3 regions of the Streptomyces sp. B15 genome follow, and region 2 is predicted to be linked to each of the others. Evidence: riboswitches for the same ligand, from Rfam matches in the RefSeq annotation. Region 2 holds a riboswitch; each other region holds the start of a gene.

Region 1 (9,431 bases), on a different contig from region 2:
GACCAGGAACCGCCCTCCTTCTGCTGCCAGAACGACCAGTAGCGGTAGCCGTTCGCCTCGGCCACGACACGGGCCTCGGCACCGGCACCCGCGCCCGTACCGGCGGCGGGGTGCTGGGGAGCAGTCGCGCTCGCCGTGGCGGCCGGGAGTGCGGCCGGCGAGGCGAGCGCCGTGACCGCCATGAGGGCGACGACCGGCAGGCGCACGCCCCGCCACCCCGCGACTGCCCCTGCCTTCGCCCCCGCCCCTGCCCTGGGCCTGGGCCTGGGCCTGGGCCTGGGCCGGGGCAGGAGCGGCTCCGGCGCGGTGGCGCCGTGCGCCGTCCGGGCCGTCACAGCTGCTGCCTCTTGCGGCGACCGCTGAGCAGGATGCCGAAGCCGGCGCCGATGGCGAGACCGACCAGGATGAAGGCCCAGACGGGGATGGTGGTGCCGTCGTCCTTCTTGTCGGAGGAGGAGTCCGCGTCGTCCGACGGCATCTTTGCGGGCTTCGGGCCGGTGTCGCCGAGGCGGGAGAGGAGATCGGTCCCGCCGAGCTTCGTGGGGTCGCCGCCGGCGGCGCGGGAGGCGAGCATGAGGGAGCTGATGGCGGCCGGGTCGTTCTTGGCCTTGTCCCACTTGTTCACGTTGTCCGCGAGCCACGTCAGGGAGGACCTGGCCGGCTTCCGGTGGCCGCCGGCCGCCAGCGCGACGACGGCGTCCGCGGTGTTCGCGTAGTCGGGCTGCTTCTTCGTGTCGCCCGGAGTCACGGAGCTGAAGTGGCCGCCGTTCTTCTTCAGCGTCGCGGCCAGATAGGCCGCGCCCGCACCCGCCGCTTGCTTGCGGCCGCCCGGAACGCCCTTCTTGTCTCCCTCGTCGGCGTCCGCGTCGGCGTCGGTGCCCGCGTCCGAGGCGCACTTCAGTGGTGTGACCGGCTTGTCCTTGGCGTCCTTGGACAGCGGTTCGGGCAGCGCGCCTTCGCCCAGCGCGGCGAGGGAGGCGGCCGCGGTGGCGTCGTCGTTCGGGGCGAGCTCGCCCTTCTTGTCCGGTTGGTAGGCGAAGGCGCCCTGCTGGCCGGGGGCGTTCTCGATGCCCTTCGCGCCGCAGGTGAGCTGGAAGGACAGCAGCGCGTCGTAGGGAGACCTGCCGCCCTGGGCGGTGGCCTTCTCCGGGTTCCGGCCCGCCGCGTGCAGGGCGCCGATGGCCAGCGAGGTCGAATTGGCGTCCGAGGCGGCGCGCGGGGCGCTGCCCCAGCCGCCGTCCTTGTTCTGGACCGAGGTCAGCCACTCCAGGGCCTCCCGCACCGCGTCGCTCCGGCCGCCGACTGCGGCGAGGGCCTGCACGGCGAGGGCGGTCGCGTTGGTGTCCGAGGGAGTGGCGTCCGGGTCGCATTTCTTGCCGGCGTCGGCGCGGTAGGCGGTGAACGAGCCGTCGGCGCACTGCTGGCCGGCCAGCCAGTCGACGGCCTTCTTCGCGGGGACGGCACCGGCGCCGTCCAGCGCCAGCAGCGCCATCGACTGCCGCCACACCCCGTCGTACTTCGGGTCGGCCGTTCCGTAGAGCCCGTCCGGCAGCTCGGACGGCTTCTCGGCGGCATGGGGCGCGGTTGCGGCGGCGGATGCCACGGGTGCGGCTGTCGCGCACAGCACGGTGGCGGCGGCGAGGACCGTGGCGCGGCGGCGGCGCGGTGACATTGCGAGTGCCTTTCGGTGACGGAAGCGGACCGCAGCCGGGCACGGCCGCCCCGCCGAGGGGGCTCGCGACTTCGCGGCCCCGCACCGCGGCGCACCGGGCTCGGCTCCGTATACCTCGACGGGCCGGTGGCCTGGTTCGGCCACAGGAGCCCACCTCCGCCCGGGTGCTCCGGCTCGCGGCCGGTCACCTGCGCGCATACGCCGGGTCGTGGAGGACGACCCGCGGCCGGCGTACGGCGACGGGGTGACGGACCGCTCACGGTTGCGGGTCAGCGCCGGATTCGCACCGGCTTCCCCCGGTCGGAGGCGTTGTCTGGCTGTCGGCCACTGTAGCCGGACGGGCCACCGGGTCGTTCCGTCGGGCCGGTCCCGCTTCGTCCGACTCCAGATCGCGGTGGCCGTGCGGCAGGGGTCTCAGCCGGTGGCGCGGTAGGTGACCGGGGTGCTGCCGGGGACGGCCTCGGCCCGGCCGAGCTTGACCAGATGGCGCAGATGGGCCTCGGCCTCGGCCACGGCGATGTTGCGGGAGCTGAACGGGATCTCCCCCCAGGGGCGGTTCCAACGCATCGTCTCGGCGAGCTGCCAGGGGGTGAGGTCGCGCTCCGAGAGCAGTGCTCTCAGACCGGAGAGGCGCTCCGCATGGTGAGCGGTGAGCTCGTCGACCCGGGCCTGCGCGTCCGTGAAGGCGTACTGGTGTGCGGGCAGCACCTCGGCGGGCCGCAGCCTGGCTATCCGTTCGAGGGAGTCGAGATAGTCGCCGAGTGGATCGGTGCTCTCGTCGCTGTCCGGGTCCTCGTACAGTCCGATGTGCGGGCTGATCGTGGGCAGCAGATGGTCCCCGGAGAACAGCCGCCCTCCCCGGCCCGGCCCACCCGGACGGCCCCGACCACCCGAGTTGCCAGGGTCGCCGGAGCCGGAGCCGGAGCGGGCCGGGTTGCCCGGGTGCTGCTCCTCCAGGTGCAGGCACACGTGCCCCGGGGTGTGTCCCGGGGTCCAGACGGCGCGCAGCCGCCGTCCCGGCAGGGCCAGCAGCTCGTTCGGCTCGATCTCGCGGTCGGGAAGTGCGGCCCGCGCACCGGGCAGTGCTCCACCCCTGCCCTCCGCGAGGGCCGTGCGCAGCGGCGCCGTATGGGTCTCGGGGGCGCCGGCCGCCGCGAGTTTCTCGGCGAGGTAGCCGAGCCACTGGCCACGGTCCGAACGGCGGGTGCGGCGCACGACGGCGGTGTCCGCCGCGTGCATGGCGATCCAGGCGCCGGACTCCTCCCGTACCCGCGCCGAGAGTCCGTGGTGGTCCGGATGGTGGTGGGTGACCAGTACGCCGTGCAGCGCTCGGACGGAGGTGCCGCAGGCGGTGAGCCCGTCGGCGAGGGTCTGCCAGGAGGTGGGGTCGTCCCAGCCGGTGTCGATCAGCACGGGCCCCGCGTCCGTCTCGATCACATGGACGAGGGTGTGGCCGAGGGGATTGTCCGGGATGGGTACGGGGATGCTCCAGATTCCGCCCCCGTGATCGGTGACCCGGGGCCCGCGCGGGGCTGCCCGCGATCCGGCGTCCACCCGCGGTCCCCCGTCGTCGACCCGCGGTCCCTCGGCGTGCACCCGCGGTCCCTCGGCCTCGCCCCCCGGCCCCTCGTCGTCGGCCTGCGGTCCGTTCGTCATGGCGACGGCTCCCCCCGGTTCGGTGCGCGGGCGTGGCGGCCTGCGGGCCGGCAGAGGCATTGTTCCCTAGAACTAGAACTGGTACTAGTTCTGATGCGCTGTCAGGAGAGTGTCAGGTGTCACACCGACGGGTGGGGCGGAGAGGGAGGGCACGGGCATGATGGACAACCCCAGCGGAACCGGCGGCGGAATCGCGTACGCCGATCACCGGCAGCTCTACATCGGCGGGACCTTCACCGACCCGGCCGGCGGCGAGGCCATCGAGGTGGTCTCGCCGCACACCGAGCAGCCCATCGGGCGTGTCCCGCACGCCTCGCGCGAGGACGTCGACCGCGCCGTACGCGCGGCACGCGAGTCCTTCGACTCCGGGGTGTGGGCGCAGCGCCCGCTGGCCGAACGGATCGAGACGGTCACCCGCATCAAGGACGCCTTCGCCGTGCGCAGCGAGGAGATCGCCAAGGTCATCAGCGCCCAGAACGGCACCCCGTACACCTCGGCCGTCATGGTCCAGTCCCTCGCCGCGATGATGGTCTGGGACACCGCGGTCAAGATCGCCGCCCACTTCCGCCACGAGGAGCGCCGGGCCGGGGTGCTCGGTCCGCTGCTGGTGCGCCGGGAGCCGGTGGGGGTGGTGGCGGCCGTGGTGCCGTGGAACGTGCCCCAGTTCACCGCCGCCGCCAAACTGGCCCCCGCGCTGCTGGCCGGCTGCTCGGCGATTTTGAAGGTCTCGCCGGAGACCCCGCTGGACGCCTATCTGCTGGCCGAGATCGCCGACGAGGCCGGGCTGCCCCCGGGTGTGCTGTCGATCCTGCCGGCCGATCGCGAGGTGAGCGAGTATCTCGTGGGGCACCCCGGCGTCGACAAGGTGTCCTTCACCGGCTCCGTGGCCGCGGGCAAGCGGGTCATGGAGGTGGCCTCCCGCAATCTGACCCGGGTCACCCTGGAGTTGGGCGGCAAGTCGGCCGCAGTCATCCTGCCCGACGCCGATCTGGAAGCGGCGGTCGCGGGCATCACCCCGTTCGCCTGGATGATCAACGGCCAGGCGTGTGTGGCCCAGACCCGGATCCTCGCGCCGCGCAGCCGCTACGACGAGATCGCCGAGCGCTTCAAGGCCGCCGCCGACGGACTGCGGGTCGGCGATCCGCTGGATCCCGCCACCGAGGTCGGTCCGCTGGTCGCCGAACGCCAGCGTCGACGCTGCCTCGACTACATCGCCCTCGGCCAGGAGGAGGGCGCCAAGGTCCTCGCGGGCGGCGGCAGGCCGGAGTCCATGCCCACCGGCTGGTATGTCGAACCCACCCTTTTCGGGGACGTCGACAACGCCATGCGGATCGCCCGTGAGGAGATCTTCGGCCCCGTCATCTGCCTGCTGCCGTACGAGGACGAGGAGGAGGCGGTCCGTATCGCCAACGACTCCGACTACGGGCTCTCCGGCAGCGTATGGACGGCCGACACCGAACGCGGCATCGACATCGCCCGCCGTGTACGCACCGGCACCTACTCCGTCAACACCTTCAGCCTCGACATGCTCGGTCCGTTCGGCGGCTACAAGAACTCCGGTATCGGCCGGGAGTTCGGGCCCGAGGGATACGCCGAGTATCTGGAGCACAAGATGATCCACCTGCCCGCGGAAGCGTGAGTTCCCGGGAAGCGAGGGGCAGGAGTCACCGGACCGAAGACGATACGCAACGGGCCGACGGACGGCTGGGCACCGGCCCGGGATGAGGAGAGCCGATGGCTGACCGCTGGCACGTCGAGGTGGACCGGGACCTGTGTATCGGGTCGGGGATGTGCGTGGGCGGGGCGCCCGAGGAGTTCCGGCTGGATGCCGCCCGCCGGTCCCACCCCGTGGCTCCCGACCGCGAGCCTTCCGAAGAGGTGCTGGACGCCGCCGAGAGCTGCCCCGTCGAGGCCATCTCCATCACCCTGGCGGAGACGGGGGAGCCGGTCTTCCCACCGGAGGACTGACCGGACGGGAGGGGCGGGAAGCGGGACGAGGCCGGATCGGGCCGGTATTCCGTTGCCCGGAGCCGGAACGCCGGGGTAGGAACAGCCGCATGACATCTTTCGGTGCTGACAACGCTCTCGGTGCTGTTTTCCGGCCTCAGCTGCCTCCCGAACGGCTGCGGAGCGTGGTCCGCGCCGCCGACGAGGCGGGGCTGGAGCAGCTGTGGCTGTGGGAGGACTGCTTCTTGGAGAGCGGCATCGCCACGGCCGCCGCCGCCCTCGCCTGGTCCGAACGGCTCCGGGTGGGCGTGGGCCTGCTGCCGGTCCCGCTGCGGAACGTCGCGCTGACCACGATGGAGACCGCGACACTGCGCCGTCTCTTCCCCGGCCGGTTCGCGGTGGGCCTCGGTCACGGCGTACAGGACTGGATGGGTCAGGTCGGCGCACGCGTCGACTCGCCCGTCACCCTGCTGCGCGAACACCTCGACACCATGCGGGCGTTGCTGCGCGGTGAACGGGTCACGGTCGAGGGGCGCTACGTCAAGCTGGACGGGGTCGCCCTCGACTGGCCGCCGCCCGCCCGGACATCCGAAGCGGCCCCGGTGAAGGCCCCGCCAACAGCACCCGCGACAGCACCGGCGACGGACCTCGCGTCGGGCCCCGTGTCGGCCGCCGCCTCGGACACGGCGGTGCTCGCGGGTGCGCGCGGACCGCGTTCGCTGCGGCTCAGCGGCGAGGCGGCCGACGGCACGGTGCTGGACAGCAACACCACTTTCGCTGGTATCCGCCGCGCGCGGCAGCTCATCGACGAGGGACGGGCGGCGGCCGGACGCACCGACCGCCATGAGGTCGTCCACTACCTCAGCACCGCCACGGGGCCCGACGCCGCAGGCCGGTTGCGCGCCGAACTCCTCCGCGAGGGGCACGACCCCGCCACCGGGCCGGGCGTCGCCGGAGACGCGGCGGCCGTGGCCGAAGCGGTCGGGCAGGCCCTCGACGCGGGCGCCGACACGGTCGTCCTCCAGCCCACGGCGGACGAACCCGATCCGGAGTCGTTCGTCCGCTTCGCCGCCCTGGAGGTCCGCCCCCTGCTGCGGTGAACCCGCACCCGCCCCACCGACCGATGGCCCCCGCCCACCGACCGGCGGCCCCCGCCCACCGGTCGGCGGTCCCGCCGCCCGGTCAGCCGGTGGTTCCGCCGCCCAGGGCGAGCGTGGCGAACGTCGCGAGCCAGTGGTCCGTGGTGAAGTCGCCCGAGGTGGCCGACGGCAGTCCCGCCGCCAGGTTGGCCTCGGCCGCCCCGGCCAGGGTGGCGGCGCGCGGGTCGCCGGACGGGAGCGCGGCGGCGATGCCGCGCAGGGCGGCGGCCCGGCTGAGACAGAGGCCGAGCAGGTGCCCGAGCTGTGGATCGGTCGGGTCCGAGACCTGCGGCGGCGGAAGGAATTCCCGCCCGGAGGCGTGGTTCAGCTCGGGCAGGAAGCGCTCCAGCCATGTGGCGAACTCGCCCTGCGGCAGCACCCGGCGCACCGCGTCCGCCTCGCAGAGCAGCGGCGAGAGGAAGTCCTGCCCGGAGGGCTCCCAGCGGGTGGCGGCCCCGTGGTCGGGGACGTACCACTCACGGATCTTCTCCGCCAGCGGCGCCAGCAGCCGCTGTTGGCCGGCCCTCTCGGCGCTGTCGAGCAGCAGCCCGAGCGCGAAGGCGCTGTTGGCGTGCGTACCGTGCCGTACGGGATAGGTCGCCTTCGGCAGCCAGGCCAGCACCAGTTCGGCCACGGCCTCCGCGGCGGGTGACAGGGCGGCACGCCACCGCCGTCCCGCTTCGAGAGCACCGCTTCCGTACGCGAACGCTGCTCCCTGCGCTCGGTGCTCCGAGTGCGGAGCACCGCTCTCGCCCCCCGGCCCCGCTCCCTCACCCCGCCGCTCCGAAACCAGAGCAGCGCTCTCGCTTGTGAGCGCCAGTAGCCAGGCCCAGCCGTAGGGGCGTTCGAAGGAGGGGTGGTTTTGGAGATAGGTGGCCTCGGTCGCGAGGGCCTCCGGGGTCAGATGGGCGTCCAGCGCCCGCACCACGGCCGCGCGCCCCTCTCTGCCCTGTGCGCCGTTCTCGATGTGCCAAGGGATTCGCAGCAGCCGCATGAGCAGCCAGTGCATATGGACGGAGGAGTGCCAGTCGTAGGCGCCGTAGAAGGCGGGGTGGAGCACGCGGGGTGGGACGAGCTCGTGGGGACCGGCGAGCAGATGCGCGGGAGCGTTCGGGTACTCACGGGTGACGTTGGCGACGGCCACCTCCGCGAACTGCTCCGCGTACCGGGCCAACACCGCCTCGTCATGGCTCCGCGGGGGCACCGGCGCCTCCCCTCCGGGCGCCGGCGCCCCCGCGTTCCCTGCCCCCGCGTTCCCTGCCCCCGCGTCTCCTGCCTCCGCGTCCCGTGCTGTGCTCAATGTGTGGCCCCTCCGGGTTCGCGGATGTCGGTGGTGGTGCGGGCGGCGGCCGTCAGGAGAGCGCCCAGTCCGCGTACGGCGTCGGGTACGGACAGCGAGGGCGGCGCCGGGTTCCGGGTCGCGACCTGCGCGGGGGAGTACGGCACGTGCACGAAGCCGCCCCGCACCCGGGGGTGTTCGGTGGCGAGCAGGTGGGCGAGGCCGTAGAAGACGTGGTTGCAGACGAAGGTACCGGCCGTCTGGGAGACGGAGGCGGGCACCCCGGCGGCACGGACCGCGGCGGCGCACGCCTTGATGGGCAGCGTGCTGAAGTACGCGGCCGGGCCGCCGGGGACGACGGGTTCGTCCACGGGCTGCCGGCCCGCGTTGTCGGGTATGCGGGCGTCGTCCACGTTGATGGCGACGCGCTCGACGGTGAGGTCGGCGCGTCCGCCTGCCTGTCCCAGGCAGACCACCAGCCGCAGGTCGTCTCCGGCGGCGTCCACGGCGGTGCGCAGCTCGTCGAGCGCCGTACCGAAGACGCAGCTCAGCTGTACCGCGCTGATGTCGAGTCCGGCCGGGGGCTGGGTGGCGAGGAGTTCGGCGGCCTGCCAGGACGGGTTGACCTCGGCGCCGTCGAACGGTGCGAACCCGGTGACCAGCACCTTGACGGAAGAGACGGAAGAGACGGAAGACATGGGTGTTCGGCTCCGCTCGGCCCGCTAGAAGGCGAAGAGATAGATGATGAGGATGTTGCAGGCCAGCATGGCGCCGGCGGTCGGCGCCTGGGCCTTGATCGGCCCGTACTGGTCCTTGAGCTCCAGCAGGGCGGCCGGTACGAGGTTGAAGTTGGCCGCCATGGGGGTGCACAGCGTGCCGCAGAATCCGGCGAGCATGCCGACGGCGAGCACGGCGGCCGGGTTGCCGTTCATCTGCTCGATCAGCACCGGCCAGCCGACGGCCGCGGTCATGACGGGGAAGGCCGCGAAGGCGTTGCCCATGATCATGGTGAAGACGGCCATGCCCACGCAGTACACGGCCACGGCGGCCAGCTTCTGCCCGTCGGGCAGCACCGATTCGGTGACCTTCCGGACCTGGTCGCCGACGCCGGCGGCCTGGAATATCGCCCCCAGCACGGCCAGCAGCTGCGGCAGCAGCAGGGCCCAGCCCATGGACTCCAGCAGTCCGCGTCCGGCGTGCAGCGGTACGCTCGCGCGGCGTTCGCGCAGCACCCACATGCCCACGCCCAGTGCCACGATGGCGCCCAGGCCGAGGCCGAGGATGGTCTCGCTGCCCTCCTCCAGTAGCGGCCGGCCGCCGATCTTCCACTTGTCGGCGACCACCGCGCACACCATGGCGATCAGTGGAATGGTCAGCGCCGGGATGAACAGCTTGCCGCCGAAGCGGGCGGCGAGCCGGGCGCGTTCGCTCTCACTGGTGGTGTCGGGCCTGCCCTTGCCGGTGAGGTTGAAGCCGCCGAGGCAGATGAGGGCCAGGACGGCCACGCCCAGCGGTTCGGAGGGCAGGGACTTGTCGTTGACCCCGGTGCTGTAGAAGAAGCACAGGCCCAGCAGCCCCCAGAAGGCGGCGGTGCCGAGCCGTTTGGGGTTGGTGCGGTCGAAGACCATCTGCGCCGCCATGGCGAGGAAGACGGCACCGACGAGCCAGAAGAACCACTCGGACTTGATCACTTGGCGGCCCCGCCTTCCTCGCTGCGGTCCAGCGCGTCTTCCCGCTC
Region 2 (9,431 bases):
CCCGCGCTGGACACCCTCGCGCTGCGCCCGTTCACCCCGGGTGCGCTGCTCCACTTGGAGGGCCGCACCCACCGCGTGGCGGCCCCGGCGACGGAGCGCACCGCTCCCCCGGCGCGGGCAGGCCGTACGGCCCTGCTCGACCGGCGCACGAGGGGCGCAGGAAGCACGCGGGGCGCACTGACAGCTCTCACCACGGCTCGTGCGCTCACCGGCGCGCGGAGCCGCGCCGACATGTCGGACGCGCTGGGCCTGGTGCGGCTCCGCGCTTCTCTCGGCCGGTTCGCCGCGGTGCCGCCCCAGGGGCTGCTCTCGAGGCCCGAACTGCCCACCTGCCAGGCGCTGTCGGCCCGCGGTCTGCCTTCCCGGCCGACGGAGACGCTGGTGCGCCCGCTGCTGACGGCGCTGCTGTCGGACCCGGCGCTGACGACCTCCAGCCGCGTCGCCGACCTGACCCTGCGCGGCTTCGCACGCGGCGGACTGGGCGTACCGGCGGGCGGGCAGGCCACGGTGCCCGAACTGCTGGCCGCCGCGCTGCCGCCGGGCACGGTACGTACGGGGGTCCGGGTCACCTCGGTCAGCACCCACGCCGTCGAGACCGCGGAGCACGGCACGTTCGGGTGCGAGGCGGTGCTGGTGGCCACCGGTGCGCGCTCGGCCGCCACGCTGCTGCCCGGACTGCGGGTGCCCCAGTTCCACCCGGTAACAGTCCTGCACCACACCCTGGAGGGTCCGCTCCCGGCGGGTGCGAGCGAACCGTCGTTCACCGTCTGCGCCGAACGGGACGGCGCGGAGACCGACCCGGTCAGCCACACCTGGGTGGCCTCGGCGGTGGACCCCTCGCGCGCGGCGCCCGGCCGGACGCTCATCACCTCCGTCGTGCTGGGCGAGCGGGCGGCCGAGCCGCCCGCCGCACTGGACAAAGCCGCGCGCGAGCAACTCGCGGGCGTCTACGGCACATCGACGGACCGCTGGGAACTGCTGGCCGCCTACCACGACCCGGACGCGGTGCCCGCGATGCCCGCGCCGCACGATCCGCGGCGCCCGGTGCGGGTGCTGTCGGGACTGTACGTCTGCGGGGAGCACCGGGACACCAGTACACCGCGTGGGGCGCTGAGTTCCGCGGAGCGGGCGACGGAGCAGATTCTGCGGGACTTCGGGCGTCCGGCCCAAGGTCCGCGGGAGGCGGGAGAGACCTCGCCGCAGGAGTCGTCGCACAGCTCTCGACAGGCCTCGCAAGAGACCGCCGCTTAATCGAACAAAGATCCCGAACTCCCTGGTGACCAGCGGGTTTTGTCAGTGGGGCGGGGTAGAATAGGGGTAGTTTCCAGCAAGCGCACCGACGTCGTGAGGAGACCGTCGATGACTGCTGTCCGTTCCCGTACCTCTCGTTCGCACTCCCGCCCCACCACCCGCGCCCAGCACCAGCAGCAGCACCTGCCGAAGATGTCCACGCTGCCCGTGCTGCCCAAGAAACCGCTCCCGGCCGGCCTGCCGCGCGAGTGGTACGAGACGCACAACCGCCGGCTCAAAGCCATGCGGATCGCCATAGCGCTGCTCGACACCGGCGTCTACACCGCGGCACAGGCCCGCAACCGCACCATCCGGACGACGGCGCAGCGTATCGGCGTGCACCCGCCGTCGCTCACCACCTGCCGTCTGGTGCGCGCCCTGCTGCCGTAGCACGGCTCGGAAGGGGGCAGCGGAAAAACAGTGGCGTCATGAGTGAAGCTCCTTTACGGTCCTGACAGCATATGCGGTCGGATGAACCTTGAAGGAGCCCTCATGGCGGCAGGCAAGGGACGCGCCGAGGCCACGGCACTGGCAGCAGCCACGATCACGGTGGTGCTGTGGGCCTCGGCATTCGTCTCCATACGCAGCGCCGGCGAACACTACGCGCCCGGCGCCCTGGCGCTGGGACGGCTCGGGGCCGGTGCCCTTGTGCTGTGCGCCGTGCTGCTCATCCGCCGCGAGGGGCTCCCGCCCAAGGAGGCCTGGCCCGGCATCGTCACCTCGGGCCTGCTGTGGTTCGGCGGCTACATGGTCGCGCTCAACTGGGGTGAACGCCTCGTGGACGCGGGCACGGCCGCCATGCTCGTCAACATCGGGCCCATCCTGATGGCACTGCTGGGCGGCTGGCTGCTCAAAGAGGGCTTCCCCCGCCGGCTGCTGGCCGGGATGGCGGTCTCCTTCGCAGGTGCCGTGGTGGTCGGCCTGTCGGTCTCCGAGGGCGGCGACTCCTCGCCCCTGGGGGTGGCGCTGTGCGTGCTGGCAGCCGTCACCTACGCCATCGGAGTCGTCAGCCAGAAGCCGGCACTGCGCCACGCCTCGCCGCTCCAGGTCACCACTTTCGGCTGCCTGACCGGCTTCGTGGCCTGCCTGCCCTTCTCCGGGCAGCTGGCCTCCCAGGTGGCCGACGCACCGCTGTCGGCCACCCTCAACACCGTCTATCTGGGCGTCTTCCCCACCGCGCTGGCCTTCTCCACCTGGGCCTACGCCCTCTCCCGCACCACCGCGGGGCGGATGGGCTCCACGACGTACGTCGTCCCCTTCCTCGTCGTGCTGATGTCCTGGCTCTTCCTGAACGAGGTGCCCGGCTGGCTGACCCTGGCGGGAGGTCTGCTGTGCCTGGCGGGGGTGGCGGTCTCCCGCTCCGGCGGCCGGACCCCCCGGCCCCCGCGGACACGCACCGTGGCTACCTCGGCACCGGCCGGGCAGCCGACGTCCCCAACCCCTTCGGCCCGTCGAACGGCCAGGTAGGCAGGAAGTGGCGGCGCAGGTCGGCCTCCGTGTAGCGGCGGCAGTCGCGGTGCCACACCAGAATGCCCGCCATCCAGTTCTCCAGCTCCCGCACATAGCCGTCCAGTGCGGCGCGGCCCGCCCCGTCCAGCGCGAAGTCGTCGTAGAGCACCGGGAACTCGTGCGCGGCCACGTGCTGGAACTGCCGCATCCGGGACTTCATCAGATCGTCGACAATACGCAGCGCCGTGGGGTAGTCGCAGTCGAAGAAGTCCCGGACGACCAGCAGCCCGTTGTGGATCTCGCCCTCGAACTCGATCTCCTTCTGGTAGGAGAAGACGTCGTTGAGCAGACAGGCGTAGTCGGCGGCGGCGTTCTCCAGCGACTTCATCGGACCGCTGCGGTAGATCTCCTCCGGGATGGTGTCCGGCTGGGCGAGCCTGCACAGACTCATGGTCAGATCCGAGCCGAAGGTCCGCCGGCGCATCTCCACGTAGTCGACCGGGTCAGGGATGCGGTTCTGCGCCTGGTTGTCCAGCTCCCACAGCCAGCTGTCGGCCATGACCTCGATGGCGGTACGGAAACGGCGGCGCTTGGCCGGGCTCATCGGGCCCGCCGTCCGCACCCACAGATCGGCCAGTGAGCGCTCCAGCGGACTCGTCGGCGGCGGGGGTGGTTCGCCGTCGACGGGCATGAACAACGACAGCCGCCGGGTGCACGCCTTGGCACCCGCCAGATCGCGGGTGCGGCCGAAGCGGACCGGATAGTAGTCGTCGCCCCAGGTGCCCCAGGCCAGCCAGGCGGAGGCCAGATCGAGTTCGTCGGCCGTCGCGTCCGGGTGCAGACCGGCGGCGCACAGCGGCAGGTCGTTGTCCCGCATCAGCTCCTCGTCCCACACCCGGCCGCCGGGCACGTCCGGCTGCGGCTCCAGCAGCCCCATCGCACGCGCCCACTCGACCACCCGCTCCCGGGCGCCGCCCAGGTGCGGACTGAGCCGGTGCTCGAAGGGCATCTCGAAGTCGGGCAGCAGCGAGGGCCCGGTGCGCTCATGCGGTACGTGGCTGAAGGAACGGGTACGCCGCACCTGCGCCCGGGTGTGCGGGCGCAGTACTTCGGCGGCCGAGGTGCCGATACCGGCCGGGACGAACGGCAGCCGCACCGGTCCGGCCGCGTCGGCTCCCCCGCCGTTCATATAGCGGCTGGAGCGCATGTGCCACTCGTGACCACCGGACTGCCAGTCCTGCAGCCCCTTGGCGTAGGCGGCGATATCGGCGCAGGCGGCCGGATCCAGGCCCTCCTCGACGCAGAGCGCGGGCACTTCGGCCAGTGCGGTGTGCTCGAACTGCTGAAGGCGCGAGGTGAGCAGGTCGTTGACGGCGTCGGCCGCCTCCTGGGTGGTGCACTCCAGGAACGTCTCCAGGACGAGCACGCCGTTGGACAGCTCGCCCTCCTCCCGCGTCTCCCGCTCGTAGGAGAACAGGTCGTTGCGCAGATGGACCGCGTCGGAGAAGGTGTCGCGCAGTACGCACAGCGGGCGGGAGCCGGCCACCGACGCGGGTACCTCGGCGTGTGCCGCGAACTCCACCAGCCCGGCCGACCACGGCGCGCCGCCGACCTTGCGCCGCATCTCGATGTACTCGACCGGGTTCGGCACCCGCCCGATGTTGATGTTGGACAGCTCCCACAGCGACTCGTTGAGCAGGTTCTCGGTGCTGACGGCGAATCGCGCGCGCCAGTCGGCCGACATCGAGGGGACCGTCCTGGCCCACAGGTCGGCCAGCCCCGCCTCGACGGGGTTGGTGGGCGGGGGGACGGTCGCGGAGTCGGCCAACGGCATGAACAGCGGCAGCCGGTCCAGATACGCCTTGCCGCCCGCCCGGTCCTGGGTGCGCTTGAACATCTCCAGGAAGTGGTCGTCGAAGAAGAAGACCCACACGTACCAGTCGGTGACCAGCTCCAGGTCCTCGGCGGTGGCGTCGGGGTGGGTGTAGGCGCACAGCAGCGCGTAGTCGTGCGCGTCCAGGTCGGCCGTCTCCCAGACCCCGGACCCCTCCAGCATCCCCATCTGCCGTGCCCACTGCCGGGAATGGGCCCGCGCCTGGTCGACGTGCGGGTTGAGACGGGCGGGGTAGGGCACGTAGAAGTCGGGCAGTTCGAAGGGTTGCGACAACGTCTTGGTATCCCCACAGCTCGTCGAATCGGTGCTGCCTTTGCCTACCCGGGGCAGAGCGATGAGCATCCTTTTTCACCCGGACGTGGGACCCGCCCTGTTACCGAGCTGTCGAACAAAATCCGTGGTGCGGGGCGATGTTGGGCTGCTAGGTTCGCGATCGTGGCGAAGCTGAATCAGATCATCGCAGTGGAGAAGGGCGTCAAGTCCAAGGTGGCCCAGGACCTGGCGCAGGCGCAGCACGGGCTGACGAAGCCGCAGATGCTGGCCGGGATCTCGCGTACGTACCAGCCCAAGGACGAAGAGGGCGAGCAGCTTCCGCCGGAGTCGACGCGGGTCCAGGTCAAGGCCGAGGATGTGCTGAAGGAAACGGCGAAGATCCTGACCCGGCTGTTCGATGTGACGGCGACGAAGGACTGGGCGAACCTCACGGCTCGCGCGGATGTCGTCGTCGACGGACGCACGGTCCTGTCCCAGGTGCCGGTCTCCTATCTGCTGTTCCTGGAGAAGCAGTTGGGCGAGCTCGGCTCGTTCCTGCGGAAGCTGCCGGTGCTGGACGGCGCCGAGGCGTGGGAGAAGGACCCCTCCACGGACTGGTGGAAGACCGAGCAGGTCCGCACCGTCCGCACCAAGAAGGTGCCGCGCAACCATGTGAAGGCGGAGGCCACGGAGAAGCACCCGGCCCAGGTCGAGGTCTACTACGAGGACATCCCGGTCGGTTACTGGACCACGGTCAAGTACTCCGGCGCCCTGCCCGCCCGGCGGATCAACGAACTGCTGGAGCGACTGGACAAACTGGCCGCGGCGGTGAAGTTCGCCCGCGAGGAGGCCAACGGGACCGAGGTGAGCGACCAGCGCGTCGGGGACGCCGTCTTCGGCTACCTGTTCGCCTGAGGCGCGAAGGCGCCGGTGCCGGCGCCGGCACAACAACCGAAGACTCCCCGGGCCGGGGTTTCGACGACTTCGGCCCGGGGTGCGCCAGGAGCGCAAAGCTGAAGCTGAAGCTGATGTGTGAACCCCCGGCGGCCCTGCCAGAGCCAGGGTGCCGGTCAAACTCAACCTCTCGCTCCACGCTCAGCATCGCCGTTCATCGTCCGGCAACCGGGGCGGTGACGACCTCGAGACGCCGGTTCGAACCCGGCCGGCGGTTCCACATGCCGCCGTGGTGGAGTGGCTCCACGCGAGGACATCGCCGAACGATCCGCCCATGAACCGCTGGGACGTGCGAACGAACGGCACCCAGGACCCCGGGGCCGGGCAAAGCCCCGGGGTCCCTTTTGTCACCTCTCCCCCGTTCCTGCCGTCTGCCGCCCGCGTGGTACGTTGCAGCCGCCAGTCAAACCCTTGAACGGGTCAGGGAATCCGGTGTGAATCCGGAGCTGACGCGCAGCGGTGTGGGACTGGGGCGTGCACGAGGCCACTGGGGACCTCCTCCCTGGGAAGGCGCACGCTCCCACAGTCCCGAGCCCGAAGACCTGCTGGCACCCGCGCCCGGACAGCCCCGGGCGTGGTGGCACGCCGGGCCCCGCGACTGGGCCTTACGACGGAGAAGGATCAGCTGGCCATGCGCCGACCGCGCCGTATCCACGCACATGTGCCGGGCCTCGCCCTGGCACTCGTCCTGGGCACCGCCGGCTGCGGTGCCCACTCCACGACCAAGGCCTCCGGCGCGGGAGCGGCCCCCGGCCGCCCCCGGCAGCACCCCGAAGTGCCGCAGCCGACCGACGGCTGCCCCGCGCCCGAGAAGGCAGCACGCCCTCCGCGTGAGCCCGGGCTCGCCAAGTGAGGCCGGAACACGGTGCCAAGGCCGTCGTCCCCGGCAGCGGGGCCGCACCCCGCCCCACCGGGGCCGCCCCCGTGCCCCCCGACCGTGGCGAGGTGCACGGGGTGCGGCTCGTGCCCGCCGACGACGATGTCTTGAGGAGACACCCATGACCTGTCCGGGACCGGCCGCGCCGCGCCGCACCCGCCGCGCGGCGCTCGCCTCGCTGCTGCTGATATCCCTCACCGCCTGTGCGGGCGGCGCCGGCGGTGAGGGCACGAAGACCGGCAGCTCCGCGAAGGGGTTTCCGTACACGGTCGACAACTGCGGGGTGAAGACCACCTTCACCGAGCCGCCCCGGCGCGCTGTGACCATGAACCAGCACGTCACCGAGATCCTGCTGGCACTCGGCCTCCAGAACCGGATGGCCGGCACCGCTTTCCTCGACGACCGGATCCTGCCCCGCTACGAGAAGGCGTACCGCGGCATCAAGGTGCTGGCCAAGAAGTACCCGTCCAAGGAGACGCTGCTGGCCGCCAACCCGGACTTCGTCTACGGCGGTTACGCCAGCGCCTTCGACAAGACGGAGGGCCGGGAGCGCGCGGCCCTGGTGGACAGCGGCATCAAGACCCGCCTCAACGTGGAGGACTGCACCAAGGACGTCGGCATCGCCACCCTGCACCGGGAGATCCGCGAGATCGGCCGCACCTTCGGCGTACCCGACCGCGCCGAGGCACTGATCAAGAAGCAGGACCGGCAGCTGGCGGACACCGCCGAGCGGCTGAAGGGGGTCGAGCGCACCCCGGTGTTCGTCTACGACAGCGGTGAGAGCGCCGCCTTCACGGCGGGAGGTACGGGCATCGGCAACGAGATCCTGCGCCGGGCCGGTGGCCGCAACGTCTTCGCGGATGTCGACAAGAACTTCGCCGACGTCTCCTGGGAAAAGGTCGTGCAGCGCAAGCCCGAGGTCGTGGTGATCTACGACTACGGCGGCACGACCGTCGCCCAGAAGAAGAAACGGCTGCTGAACGACCCGGCACTGGCCGACGTGCCGGCCATCGAGCACAAGCGCTTCGCCGTGCTGCCGCTCTCCTCGGCCGTCCTGGGGCCGCGTGTACCGGACGCGGTGGACGAGCTGGCCCACCAGCTGCACCCGGACCGCGACGGCGCGGAGTAGCACCGTGCCCATCGGTTCGCGAACGCGGTGCACGCTGGTGGCCACGGCGCTCGTCACCGTACTCGTCGCCGGGGCGCTGGCCGGGCTGGCGCTGGGCTCGGCGCGCATTCCCCTGGGGGAGGTGCTGGCGGCGCTGACGGGCCGCTCGCAGCCGGGTCCGTTCGCCACGATCGTGCTGGATGTGCGGCTGCCGCGGGTGCTGCTGGCGGCGGTCGTGGGAGCGGGACTCGCCCTGGTCGGCACGGTGTTGCAGGCCCTGGTGCGCAACCCGCTGGCGGACCCGTATCTGCTGGGCATCTCCTCCGGCGCCTCCACGGGTGCCGTCGTGGTCGTCGTGCTCGGCGTCGGCGCGCTCTCGATGCAGATGGGCGCCTTCGCCGGGGCGATGCTCGCGCTCGTCGTCGTGTACACGATGGCGCGGCGCGGCGGAACGTCGGCGACCCTGACGACGGGACGGCTGGTACTGGCGGGAGTGGCGGTGCAATACGTGCTGTCCGCGCTGACGAGCCTGCTGCTGGTGACCTCCGCGGAGAAGGAGCATCTGCGGGCCATTCTCTTCTGGACCCTGGGCGGTCTGGGCCAGGCCCGGTGGCACACCCTGCCGCTGCCCGCACTGGTGCTGGCCGCCGGTCTCCTCCTGCTGCTGGCGCTGGCCAGGCCGCTGGACCTGCTGCTGGCCGGGGAGGAGGGCGCCATGGTGCTCGGCCTGGACACCGGGCGCTTCCGCGCGGCGGTGTTCGTCCTGGCGTCCCTGGTGACGGCGGTGCTGGTGACGGTGAGCGGCGCGATCGGCTTCGTCGGGCTGATGGTGCCGCACGCCGCCCGGATGGCGGTCGGCGCCGGCCACCGCGCGCTGCTGCCGGTCGCGGCACTGGGCGGGGCGGCGTTCCTCGTCCTGGCGGACCTGGCGGCACGTACCGTCGCCGCGCCCGAGGAGATCCCGGTCGGCGTGCTGACGGCGCTCACCGGCGGGCCGTTCTTCCTGTGGATGCTGCGGCGTTCGCAGCGCACCGAGGGGGTTGCCGGGTGAGCGGGGCGTGCGCGCTGCGCGCCGAGGAGGTGTCCTACGAGGTGGCCGGGGGGCGCGCCCTGCTCGACGGGGTGACGCTGGAGGCCGTGCCCGGCGAGACTGTCGGTGTGGTGGGCCCCAACGGCAGCGGCAAGACCACGCTGCTGCGGTGCGTCTACGGGACGCTGCGGCCCACCGGCGGGCGGATCACTCTCGACGGCGACGACACGGCGGCGCTGAGCGTCAAGGCGCGGGCCCGCCGGGTGGCGGCCGTACCGCAGGACGCGGGCGGCGGATTCGGGCTGACCGTACGGCAGGTGGTGGCGATGGGCCGCTCCCCGCACAAGCGGTTCTGGGAGGGCGACACGGCGCAGGACGCCGCGCGGGTCGCCACCGCGCTGGAGCGGACGGGTGCCGCGGAGCTGGCCGGGCGTCCCTTCGACGAGCTGTCCGGAGGTGAGCGGCAGCGGGTGGTGGTGGCACGCGCCCTGGTGCAGGAGCCCGCGCTGCTCGTGCTGGACGAACCGACCAACCACCTGGATGTGCGCTACCAGTGGGAGCTGCTGGCGCTGGTGCG
Region 3 (9,431 bases), on a different contig from region 2:
GACGGCTGGATCGAGGGCGCCGCCGTACATCTGGTGACCACCTACCGGGAGGAGATCACCTCGCTGATCTCGGAGACGGTCGCCGGCTGGGACGCCGAGCACACCTCGAAGAAGATCGAGGCCCATATCGGCCGGGATCTGCAGTTCATCCGGATCAACGGTACGGTCGTCGGCTCGCTGGCCGGGCTGGCCATCTACACGGTGGCCCGGCTGTTCGGGGTGTAGATCCGCGTGGGCCAGTGTTTCCGTGACACGGAAGCTACGGTCCAGTACGTGAACTCTCTCTTGTGGTTCTGAACGCCCTCTTGGAGGATCAGCTGATTCGCCTGGGAGGGAGAGCGACGTGAAACTGCTCCGCGTCGGACCTGCGGGAGCCGAGCGCCCCGCGCTGCTGGACGAGGACAACACCCTGCGCGACCTGTCGGGGATCGTTGCGGACATCGACCCCGGCCTGCTCGCGGACCCCGCCGCGCTCGACAGGGTGCGTGCGGCGGCCGCCGCCGGGAGACTGCCCGGGATGGCGGCGGCGGCCGAGCCGGAAGGAGCGCGGATCGGGCCGCCGCTGGCCCGGATCGGAAAGATCGTGTGCATCGGGCTGAACTTCCACGACCACGCCCGGGAGACCGGGGCAGCGGTGCCCGAGGAGCCCATCGTCTTCATGAAGGCGCCCGACACCGTCGTCGGCCCCCACGACACGGTGCTGATCCCGCGCGGCAGCGAGAAGACCGACTGGGAGGTCGAACTGGCCGTCGTCATCGGCCGCACCGCCCGCTGTCTGGACTCCCACGAGGAGGCACTCGCCCACGTCGCCGGGTACACCGTCGGCAACGACGTGTCCGAGCGGGCCTTCCAGATCGAGCGCGGCGGCCAGTGGGACAAGGGCAAGAACTGCGAGACCTTCAACCCGCTGGGCCCGTGGCTGGTGACGGCCGACGAGGTGCCCGACCCACAGGCGCTGGAGATGCGCCTGTGGGTCAACGGGCAACTGCGGCAGGACGGCAGCACGGCGGACCAGATCTTCTCCGTCGCCGAAGTGGTGCGCTACCTCAGCCACTTCATGACGCTGTATCCGGGCGACGTGGTCTCCACCGGCACCCCGGCCGGTGTCGCCATGGGTATGGCCGAGCCCAAGCCGTACCTTCGCGCCGGCGACGTCGTGGAACTGGAGATCGAGGGGCTCGGCCGCCAACGCCAGGTCATGAAGTCGGCGTAACGACTGCGCAGCGTCAGGCGCCGTGCGTGAAAGAGCGGGCCGCCTCCAGCACCTGGAGGGTGGCCGCCGCCTCATGGGCGGTGACCGGCGGCGGGGTGCCGTCGTGCAGGGCGGCGGCGATCGCGTCGTAGAACGCGGGGTAGTCGCCGTCCAGCGTGGGCACCTCACGCAGCTCGTCGGGGGCGTCCTGGGCGCCGAGCGTGCCCCACGCGCCCTGGGGCTCCACACCCCAGGGCGCCCCCTCGGCGGGGCGCGCGCCCGCGCGCAGCGCGTTCTCCTGCGGGTCGAGGCCGTACTTCACATACGCGGCCCTGCTGCCCAGCACCCTGAAGCGCGGGCCGAGCTGGGCGGCGGTGGCGCTCATCCACAGATGGGAGCGGACGCCGGTCTCGTGGGTGATGGCGATGAAGGTGTCGTCGTCCGCCTCGGCACCCGCGCGCCGTACATCCGACTCCGCGTAGACGGAGGCGGCCGGGCCGAAGAGGGTCAGCGCCTGGTCGACCAGATGGCTGCCCAGGTCGTAGAGGAGTCCGCCCACCTCTTCGGGGTCGCCCGACTCGCGCCAGCCGCCCTTGAGCCGGGGCCGCCAGCGCTCGAAGCGCGACTCGAAGCGGAACACCTCGCCCAGCGCGTCCTGGCCCAGCAGCGAGCGCAGGGTGAGGAAGTCGTTGTCCCAGCGGCGGTTCTGGAACGGCGCCAGCAGCAGGCCCCGCGACTCGGCCTTCGCCGCCAGCTCGCGGGCCTGCTCGGCGGTGGGCGCCAGCGGCTTGTCGACCACGACCGGCAGCCCCGCGTCCAGTGCGCGGTGCGCGAGGGGCACGTGGGTGCGGTTGGGGGTGGCGATCACCACCAGGTCGAACCTGTCCGCGTCCGCGAACAGCTCGTCCGCCGACGCGACCGTCCGCACCTCGCCGTCCGGGCCGCCTGCCGCCCGTGCCTGCTTCCGGCGCTCCGGGTCGGAGGTGACCACGGTGTCCAGCGCGAGCCCCGGTGTGGTGGCGATCAGCGGGGCGTGAAAGACCGATCCGGCCAGGCCGAAGCCGAGCAGCCCGACGCGGAGCGGCGTGACGGTGGTGTCCATGCGGTTCATGCCCCCACCCTTGCAAAGCCTTCCGGCGGGAGCACGCACCGCACCCGCCTCCGTACCCCGGCCCCGGGTACTCGACGGCGTACGCCCCGGGTACTCGACGGCGTACGCCTCGGCTGACCGGCACCGGTCGCTGCCGTTACGCTGAGCGCGGCGGCCGGTTCGTGCTCGGCTCACGCGCGCACGTCCCCGCCGGCCGGACCACCACGACCTGGCAGGAGTCCATCCGTGGCAGAGCGCAAGCCCATCGAGTCCTGGCTCACCGACATGGACGGTGTGCTGATGCACGAGGGGATCCCCGTCCCCGGCGCCGACTCGTTCATCAAGCGGCTCAAGGAGTCGGGGCGGCCGTTCCTGGTGCTCACCAACAACTCGATGTACACCCCCCGGGACCTGCACGCCCGGCTGTCCCGTATCGGACTGAGCGTGCCGACGGAGAACATCTGGACCTCCGCGCTGGCCACCGCGCAGTTCCTGGACGACCAGCGCCCCGGCGGCACCGCCTACGTCATCGGGGAGGCCGGGCTGACGACGGCCCTGCACGACATCGGGTACGTCCTGTCCGACGCCGACCCCGACTACGTGGTCCTCGGTGAGACCCGCACCTACAGCTTCGAGGCGCTGACCCGGGCCATCCGGCTGATCAACGACGGTGCCCGCTTCATCGCCACCAACCCCGACGAGACCGGACCCTCGGCCGAGGGCGCGCTGCCCGCCACCGGCTCGGTCGCCGCCCTCATCACCAAGGCCACGGGCCAGCACCCCTACTTCGTCGGCAAGCCCAACCCGCTGATGATGCGCGCCGGGCTGAACGCGATCGGCGCGCACTCCGAGACCAGCGCGATGATCGGTGACCGGATGGACACCGATGTGCGCGCGGGTATGGAAGCCGGACTGGAGACCTTCCTGGTGCTGACGGGTCTGACCCGGCCCGACGAGGTCGAGCGGTACCCCTACCGCCCCTCCAGCGTCGTCGATTCGATCGCGGACCTCGTCGACCGGGTCTGAGGACGACTTCCTTGCCCTGCAGGGGCCGCCGTGCGGAGTAGAGGGCCGTGCTCTGCGGATGCGGAGCGGCACCCCCGGGCGGAGCGTCTATGGCATCGGACCGATGCCCCGGAGGTCTCCGCCATGCCGCACGTCCCCGCACCCGCGACGCCGGTCCGCAGCGGGGCGGGCCGTTGGCGGCCGGCCGTCGGGGCGGGGTGGGTCCTGCTGATGGTGGTGGTGTGGCTGTGCGCTCCGGACTCCGGCGCGTCCGGTGCGGCCGGGGGCGGCCCGCTGCTGGGGGACGTCTCCCGGGCCGGCGGCCTCGCCGCGGAGGGCTCCGCCACGAAGCGTCCCGCTGCGGGGGCCGCCGCCCCCGCAGCGGCAGCCGGCCGGGGTCAGGCAGTGGGAGCGGCGGACTGCTCGCGGGGGGCGGACCGCTGCCGGCGCAGGGACGGGGCCGCGAAGACGGCACCCAGTACGCCCCACAGGACCACCTGTCCGCCCAGCGAGAGCATCCGGAAGTCCCACAGCAAGGTGGCGGGCACCGGGACCGTGTCCGGGTTGTCCGGCAGCAGGAAGAGCGCGGCCAAGGTGGCGACAACGGCTGCCGCGGCGCCCGACTGACGCACGGGCAGCCCGTGCCCGGCCTGCCCGAGCCGCTGGTGGACCTGGTGTGCCAGCACCGTTCCGAGTACGCCGATGACCAGCGCGGCCAGCCACAGGCCCTGCCGCTCGGTGACGGTGCCACCGTCGCCGACCCCCGGCGGGTTGGCGGGGTAGCGCAGCGCCGGAAGCAGGGACAGCGCGAGGAACCCGGCGCCGGCCAGGCCCATGGAGCGCTGCCAGCCGCGGCCGTCGTCCCGGGGCGCCGAGCGGTTGGGGGCACCTCCCGGCCGAAGGCTGGGGGACGACACGTGGGCGAGCGTGAAGAACACGCCGATCGCCAGACCGGCCACCACGGCGGTGACCACCAGTCCGAGGTGCTGGGTGCCCCGGCTGAAGAGCTCCTCGGCCTCGGCGGCATGGCTGTGCCCCGAGTGGGAGGCGCCCGCGTGCGCGGTGGCGGCTTCGGCTGCCGAGCGTTTCTCCTCCAGCCGGATGGCCCGGTCCATCAAGGGCTCGGCCAGCAGCAGTGAGAACAGCCCGGACGCCAGCCCCGCGATCCCGCCGGCCGCGAGGCCGCGGCCGAGCAGGGGCAGCAGGGGATAGGGAGTTGGTTGTGCGGAGACGGACATGACGAGCGACCCCCGATCGGTCAGTGGCAGGGGGCGCCGAACAGATGACGGCCGTCGTGCGAGAACTCGTGCAGATAGGAGCCGGTTGCCGAGACGAGGTTGCCGTTGTCGACGAAGACGGCGTACAGGGCGATCAGCGCGACGATCGCGGCGGCGGCGACGATGAGCCAGTCGCGGGCCCTGACGGTCGCCGGGTGTGCGGCGGCGCTCTCGGGTGCGACGGTCGTGCCGAGGGTGTGCTGGGACATCCGCGTGCCTCCTCCTGGGGTTTCCACGCCCCATCGGTGGAGAAGCGACAGATCAGTTCCTGACTTCCGCGGCCGCCGGGGCGGTTGCGGACACAGTGGCGGGACCGTCCCGGAGTCGCACCGGGTTCCTGAGCACTGTCGCCTCGATATGAAAGTGTGCCGTTCCGGAGGCTCCCAGCCTGTCATGACCACTGTCAACAAGGTCCCCGTCACACTCCCCGTCGCACCGGGTGCGGAACTCGGCCGTGCGAACCGGGCGTTGTGACACGATGGGGCGACGTTGTGGCCCGTCAGCGGTCCGGTCGGCGGCCGGCCGACGGTTCGGTCGATGGCCGGAGTACAGCCGAGGGGGAGTGGATGTACGGCAGCGCCAGTAGCGGCGCCCGGCGCCCGCGTACCGCGCGCGCGATATGCGCCCGCGCCCGGGGCGTCGCCGGGAGCGCGGTGGCGGGAGCCCTGTTGCTGGCCGGCTGCTCGTCGGGTGGCGGCGCGGACGACGGTGACCCGCAGGCGGGTCCCACCGTGCGGCAGCGCCCCGAGTCCGTGGCCCCGTACTGGGTCGACCCCGCGGGGAACGCCGCACGGCAGGCGCGTGCCTACGCCGAGGACGGCAAGTCGGCGCGGGCCGCACAGCTGAAGAAGATCGCCGAGCAGCCGGTGGCCGAGTGGATCGACTCGGCCGACCCCCGCGGCCACACCGCCCGCGTCACCAAGGCCGCGGCCGCCGCGGACCGGGGCGCGCTGCTCGTCCTCTACAACGTGCCGCAGCGGGACTGCGGGCAGTACAGCAAGGGCGGCGCGAAGGACGCGGCGGCCTACCGCGCTTGGCTGGACGGCGTCGTGGCAGGCATCGGGAAGCGCACCGCCACGGTGATCGTGGAGCCGGACGCACTGGCCCACACCGTCTCCGGCGCGTGCGCCGCGCCCCAGCTGCGCGAGGAGCGCTACCGGCTGCTGCACGACGCCGTCACCCGGCTCAAGGGGCTCCCCGGCACGACGGTCTACCTGGACGCCGGAAACCCGGACTGGGTCCGCGACCCGGGCGCGCTGGTCGAGCCCCTCCGCCGGGCGGGGATCGGCAAGGCCGACGGGTTCGCGCTGAACGTCTCCAACTTCCAGACCACCGCCTCGAACGTCGCCTACGGCAAGCGGCTGTCCTCGATGGTCGACGGCAAGCACTTCGTCGTCGACACCAGCCGGAACGGCAACGGGCCGCTGCGCGGCAGCGGGGACGAGCGCTGGTGCAACCCGCCCGGCCGGGCGCTGGGCGAGGCGCCCACCACCCGGACAGGACACGACAAGGTGGACGCCTATCTGTGGATCAAACGGCCGGGCGAGTCGGACGGCCAGTGCCGCGGCGGCCCCGCGCCGGGCACGTGGTGGCCGTCCTACGCCCTGGAACTGGCCCGCAACACGAAGGGGTGAGCCGTGACAGGCGGCTGACCAGGGGGTGCCCCTGGCTGTCCGTTGCAGGCCAGGGGTGCGTTGTGGCTGTGGGGGCATCTCCCGGCCGAAGGCTGGGGGAGCAGTTCCCCGCGCGCCTGACGGGGCGGGACCCCTACTTCGGGTCGCCCGTGGTGATGGGGGCGTGCGCCGCGTCGGGGTCGATGCCCACATGGACCCACTGGGCCTTCGAGGGTACGCCGTCCCCGTCCACGCCGAAGACCATCCACCAGCCGGGCGTGACCAGGGACGGATCGTCCGGAATGGTGGTGGTCACCGTTCCATCGGCGGACCGCTTCATCTTCAGCGCGACGGACGACTGCTCCACGTTCGTCACGTGTGTGAAGGAGCCGGGTCGCACCAGCCGCAGCCGCTTCAGCGAGGTGGCGTCCTTGCTCTCGAGGGAGAGCCGGGAGCCGGGCCTCAGCTTCTCCGGGTTGCCTTCGGCGAGCCGCAACTGCGGCTGGGGTTTCCCCTTGTGCAGGTAGGGCGGCGTGTAGATCTCGATGCGCTGGTCGAACTCCCCTGGCTTGGTGTTGGCCTTGTCCGCGTACAGCGAGTCCGAGCCGAAGGTCATCACCCGGCCGTCCGGCAGCAGCAGCCCGCCGGAGTGGTAGTTGCGGCCGACCAAGGGCGCGGCGGCCTCCTTGAACTTGTTGGTCTTCGGGTCGTAGAGCGCGGCCTTGAGCACATTGCTGTCGCTCTTGCCCCGGTACCGGCCCGAGCCGTTCGTCGTCAGCACGGTGTCGTTCGGCAGGATCACGCTGCTGGGGTAGCGGACCTTGTCGTAGAGCCTGGGGCCGTCGCGGAAGCGGGGGGTGTCGGAGGACAGGTCCACGATGCGGGTCTTGTCCGTGGTCTTGTCGGACTCGCCGACCCCGCCGCCGCCCTCGACGATGAACTTCCGCGACTGGGTGGGCGGCAGCGGTACCGACATCGCCGTCTCCAGCACGTCCGGGTCGCTCATCCCGGGGATCTTGGTGAACTTGTTCGTCTCCAGGTTCCAGATGCCGGGCGTGCGGCCCTTGTCGGCCGGTCCGTACCCGGCGGTGGTGCCGCTGTAGAAGACCCGGTTCTCGCCGATCAGGTGCAGCCCGGGGTAGGTGGGGAAGAAGCGGGTCTCGGGCATGTAGTGCCACTTCTTCGTCTTCGGGTTGTAGATCTCGTTCTTGCCGGGGACGACCTGGCCGATGTCGTCGAGCCCGGAGACGGACATCACCCTGCCGTCCTGGAGGGTGAGCTGGGTGGGGTACCAGCGGGCCTCGTGCATCGGGTCGACGGTGATGTAGCGCTCGGCCACCGGATCGAACTCGTAGGCGTCCTTGATCCCCTGGAAGTCCTTCTTGTCGAAGGACATCTTCTGGGCGATGCCGTAGACGTCGTGCTTCCACGCCCCACCCAGACCGCTGACCGTGTACTTGTCCTCGGTGCCCGTCTGGTGCTCGCGGCCCTCCTCGGCGGCCTCCGCGTACAGCCGGGTGACGCTGTGCACGGTGGCGACCTCGCCGGTCTCCGGGTCCTTGACCTTCTTCGCGGGCGGCAGGTTGACGCTGCGCTGGGCGACGAACGTCTTGCCCGTCCTGCGGCCGGTAAAGCGCGTCCCCTTCTTGATCATCTTGGACCGGTCGGGGTTCTCGTTGTAGACGAACATCAGCCCGCCGGCCTTCTTCACATCGCCCTGGAGCGTCTCGTAGCGCTGGGTGCCGCCCGCGACCAGCAGCTTGCCGTCGGGAAGCTGGTTGTGCCCCGAGCAGAACAGGTCGTTGGGGGTGGGGATGTTCTTGAAGGTGTTCTTCGCCGGGTCCCACAGCACGGTGCGGAAGCTCTTGGCCTTGAAGTTCTTCGCGTCGTTGCCCGAGCCCGCCACCAGCAGCACCTTGCCGGTGTGCAGCAGTGCCGCGTGGATGGTGTTGATCCGGTACTTCTCGGGAATGTCGACGATCTGCCAGTGGCCCTTCTCCGCCTTGTACTCGGGCCGGTTGATCTCGTACTCGTGGTATTGCTTCGAGGCGAAGCCGTACAGCGCCGGGCCGTTGAACCCGGCGATGAGCGCGACGACCGCCGTACCGATGGCTATGCGCCGGGCCCGCCGCTTCTTGGCGCTCGCGGCGCGGCGACGGCTCCGTCGGGTTGTCATCGTTCCTGTCCCCCAAGGACGCTCTGGTTCACATACTGTCGGCCGGGCGCGTACGCCGACGGCGGGGCGGGCGTCGCGGTCCCGGCCGGGGCTTCCGCCGTGGCCGGGGGCTGCGGCGGTGCGCCGTGCCGACTCCTGCGGCGGCCTCTGCGCGCCGTGCGGCGCCGCTTCTCGGCCCGGACGGTGGCGCGCCAGCCGACGATCGGCGCCGCCGTGATCAGCAGCGCGAGCGCAGCCCAGGTGAGCATCGCCGGATGGTCGTGGCCCAGGAAGAGGGAGCCGACGAGCGAGCCGGCGAAGACCGCGATGAAGAACAGGTGCACCCGGAAGGTGCCGAAGAGGGTGTCCGGGCTCGCCGAGTCACCCTTGGGCGTGACGACGAACTTGCTCTTGCGGCGCAGCACGGTGTCGAAGAGGGAGCGCGCGTAGATCGGCGCGGACAGCGCGGACATCAGCATGCCGGCCAGCCCGCCGGAGCCCTCGGGCTCGTGCGGGGAGACGTTGTGCCGCCGGTTCCAGATGTACAGCCCGATCTGGAGCGCGGTGGCGTTGCCGTACAGCGCCATCCAGATGGTGGGGTCGATCTGCACGCCGGAGGCGCCCATGCCGAGGAAGAGCGCGCAGGACAGCGCGGCCAGGATCCAGTTGAGCGCCGAGGCCGGGTAGAAGAGCATCAGCAGGGTGTAGTTGAACAGCTTGCCGGGCGGCATGGAGCCCAGGCCGCGCCAGTACTGCCCCAGGATCGTCTCGTAGGTGCCGCGCGACCAGCGCAGTTGCTGGGTGAAGAAGTCCGTCCAGGCGTTGGGGCCCTCGCCGACGGCCAGCACGTCGGGGGTGTAGACGGAGCGCCATTTGTTGCCGGTGGCCGGGTTGCGGTGGCGGTGCATCTCGAAGCCGGTGGCCATGTCCTCGGTGATGGAGTCGTAGAGACCGCCGATGGACTTGAGGGCCTTGACGCGTACCGCGTTGCTGGTGCCGACGAACATCGGCGCCTGGTAGCGGTTGCCTGCGCGCTGGATGAGGGCGTGGAAGAGGAACTGCTGGCTCTCGGCGGCCTTGGTGACGAAGTTGTCGTAGT

What was found. A riboswitch is a leader RNA that binds a small molecule or an ion and turns the genes downstream of it on or off. The one in region 2 is predicted to bind cobalamin.
Region 1: linked by a shared signal. The riboswitch ahead of KBY19_RS21505 (prenyltransferase/squalene oxidase repeat-containing protein) and the one ahead of KBY19_RS16480 (hypothetical protein) in region 2 are both predicted to bind cobalamin.
Region 3: linked by a shared signal. The riboswitch ahead of KBY19_RS20885 (CbtB-domain containing protein) and the one ahead of KBY19_RS16480 (hypothetical protein) in region 2 are both predicted to bind cobalamin.

Annotation. Positions count from the first base shown of each region.
Region 1 is NZ_JAGPXJ010000049.1:22-9,452, forward strand. Features, by position in the region: partial or broken gene KBY19_RS21500 (hypothetical protein) at 1-206, opposite strand, end outside; gene KBY19_RS21505 (prenyltransferase/squalene oxidase repeat-containing protein) at 332-1,672, opposite strand; cobalamin riboswitch at 1,835-1,969, opposite strand; gene KBY19_RS21510 (MBL fold metallo-hydrolase) at 2,087-3,328, opposite strand; gene KBY19_RS21515 (aldehyde dehydrogenase) at 3,489-4,967, shown strand; gene KBY19_RS21520 (ferredoxin) at 5,063-5,296, shown strand; gene KBY19_RS21525 (LLM class flavin-dependent oxidoreductase) at 5,386-6,375, shown strand; gene KBY19_RS21530 (DUF2891 domain-containing protein) at 6,458-7,618, opposite strand; gene pcp (pyroglutamyl-peptidase I) at 7,711-8,391, opposite strand; gene KBY19_RS21540 (DUF979 domain-containing protein) at 8,416-9,384, opposite strand; gene KBY19_RS21545 (DUF969 domain-containing protein) at 9,381-9,431, opposite strand, start outside.
Region 2 is NZ_JAGPXJ010000031.1:29,688-39,118, forward strand. Features, by position in the region: gene KBY19_RS16450 (FAD-dependent oxidoreductase) at 1-1,251, shown strand, start outside; gene KBY19_RS16455 (hypothetical protein) at 1,444-1,680, shown strand; gene KBY19_RS16460 (DMT family transporter) at 1,783-2,757, shown strand; gene KBY19_RS36515 (germacradienol/geosmin synthase) at 2,693-4,906, opposite strand; gene KBY19_RS16470 (hypothetical protein) at 5,069-5,800, shown strand; tRNA gene KBY19_RS16475 (tRNA-OTHER) at 5,986-6,059, shown strand; cobalamin riboswitch at 6,223-6,404, shown strand; gene KBY19_RS16480 (hypothetical protein) at 6,471-6,692, shown strand; gene KBY19_RS16485 (ABC transporter substrate-binding protein) at 6,838-7,845, shown strand; gene KBY19_RS16490 (iron ABC transporter permease) at 7,850-8,875, shown strand; gene KBY19_RS16495 (ABC transporter ATP-binding protein) at 8,890-9,431, shown strand, end outside.
Region 3 is NZ_JAGPXJ010000047.1:12,782-22,212, reverse strand. Features, by position in the region: gene KBY19_RS20910 (DUF445 domain-containing protein) at 1-225, shown strand, start outside; gene KBY19_RS20905 (fumarylacetoacetate hydrolase family protein) at 344-1,213, shown strand; gene KBY19_RS20900 (Gfo/Idh/MocA family oxidoreductase) at 1,227-2,303, opposite strand; gene KBY19_RS20895 (HAD-IIA family hydrolase) at 2,529-3,308, shown strand; gene KBY19_RS20890 (CbtA family protein) at 3,686-4,525, opposite strand; gene KBY19_RS20885 (CbtB-domain containing protein) at 4,546-4,773, opposite strand; cobalamin riboswitch at 4,806-4,946, opposite strand; gene KBY19_RS20880 (glycoside hydrolase family 6 protein) at 5,131-6,198, shown strand; gene KBY19_RS20875 (kelch motif-containing protein) at 6,332-8,353, opposite strand; gene KBY19_RS20870 (glycosyltransferase family 2 protein) at 8,350-9,431, opposite strand, start outside.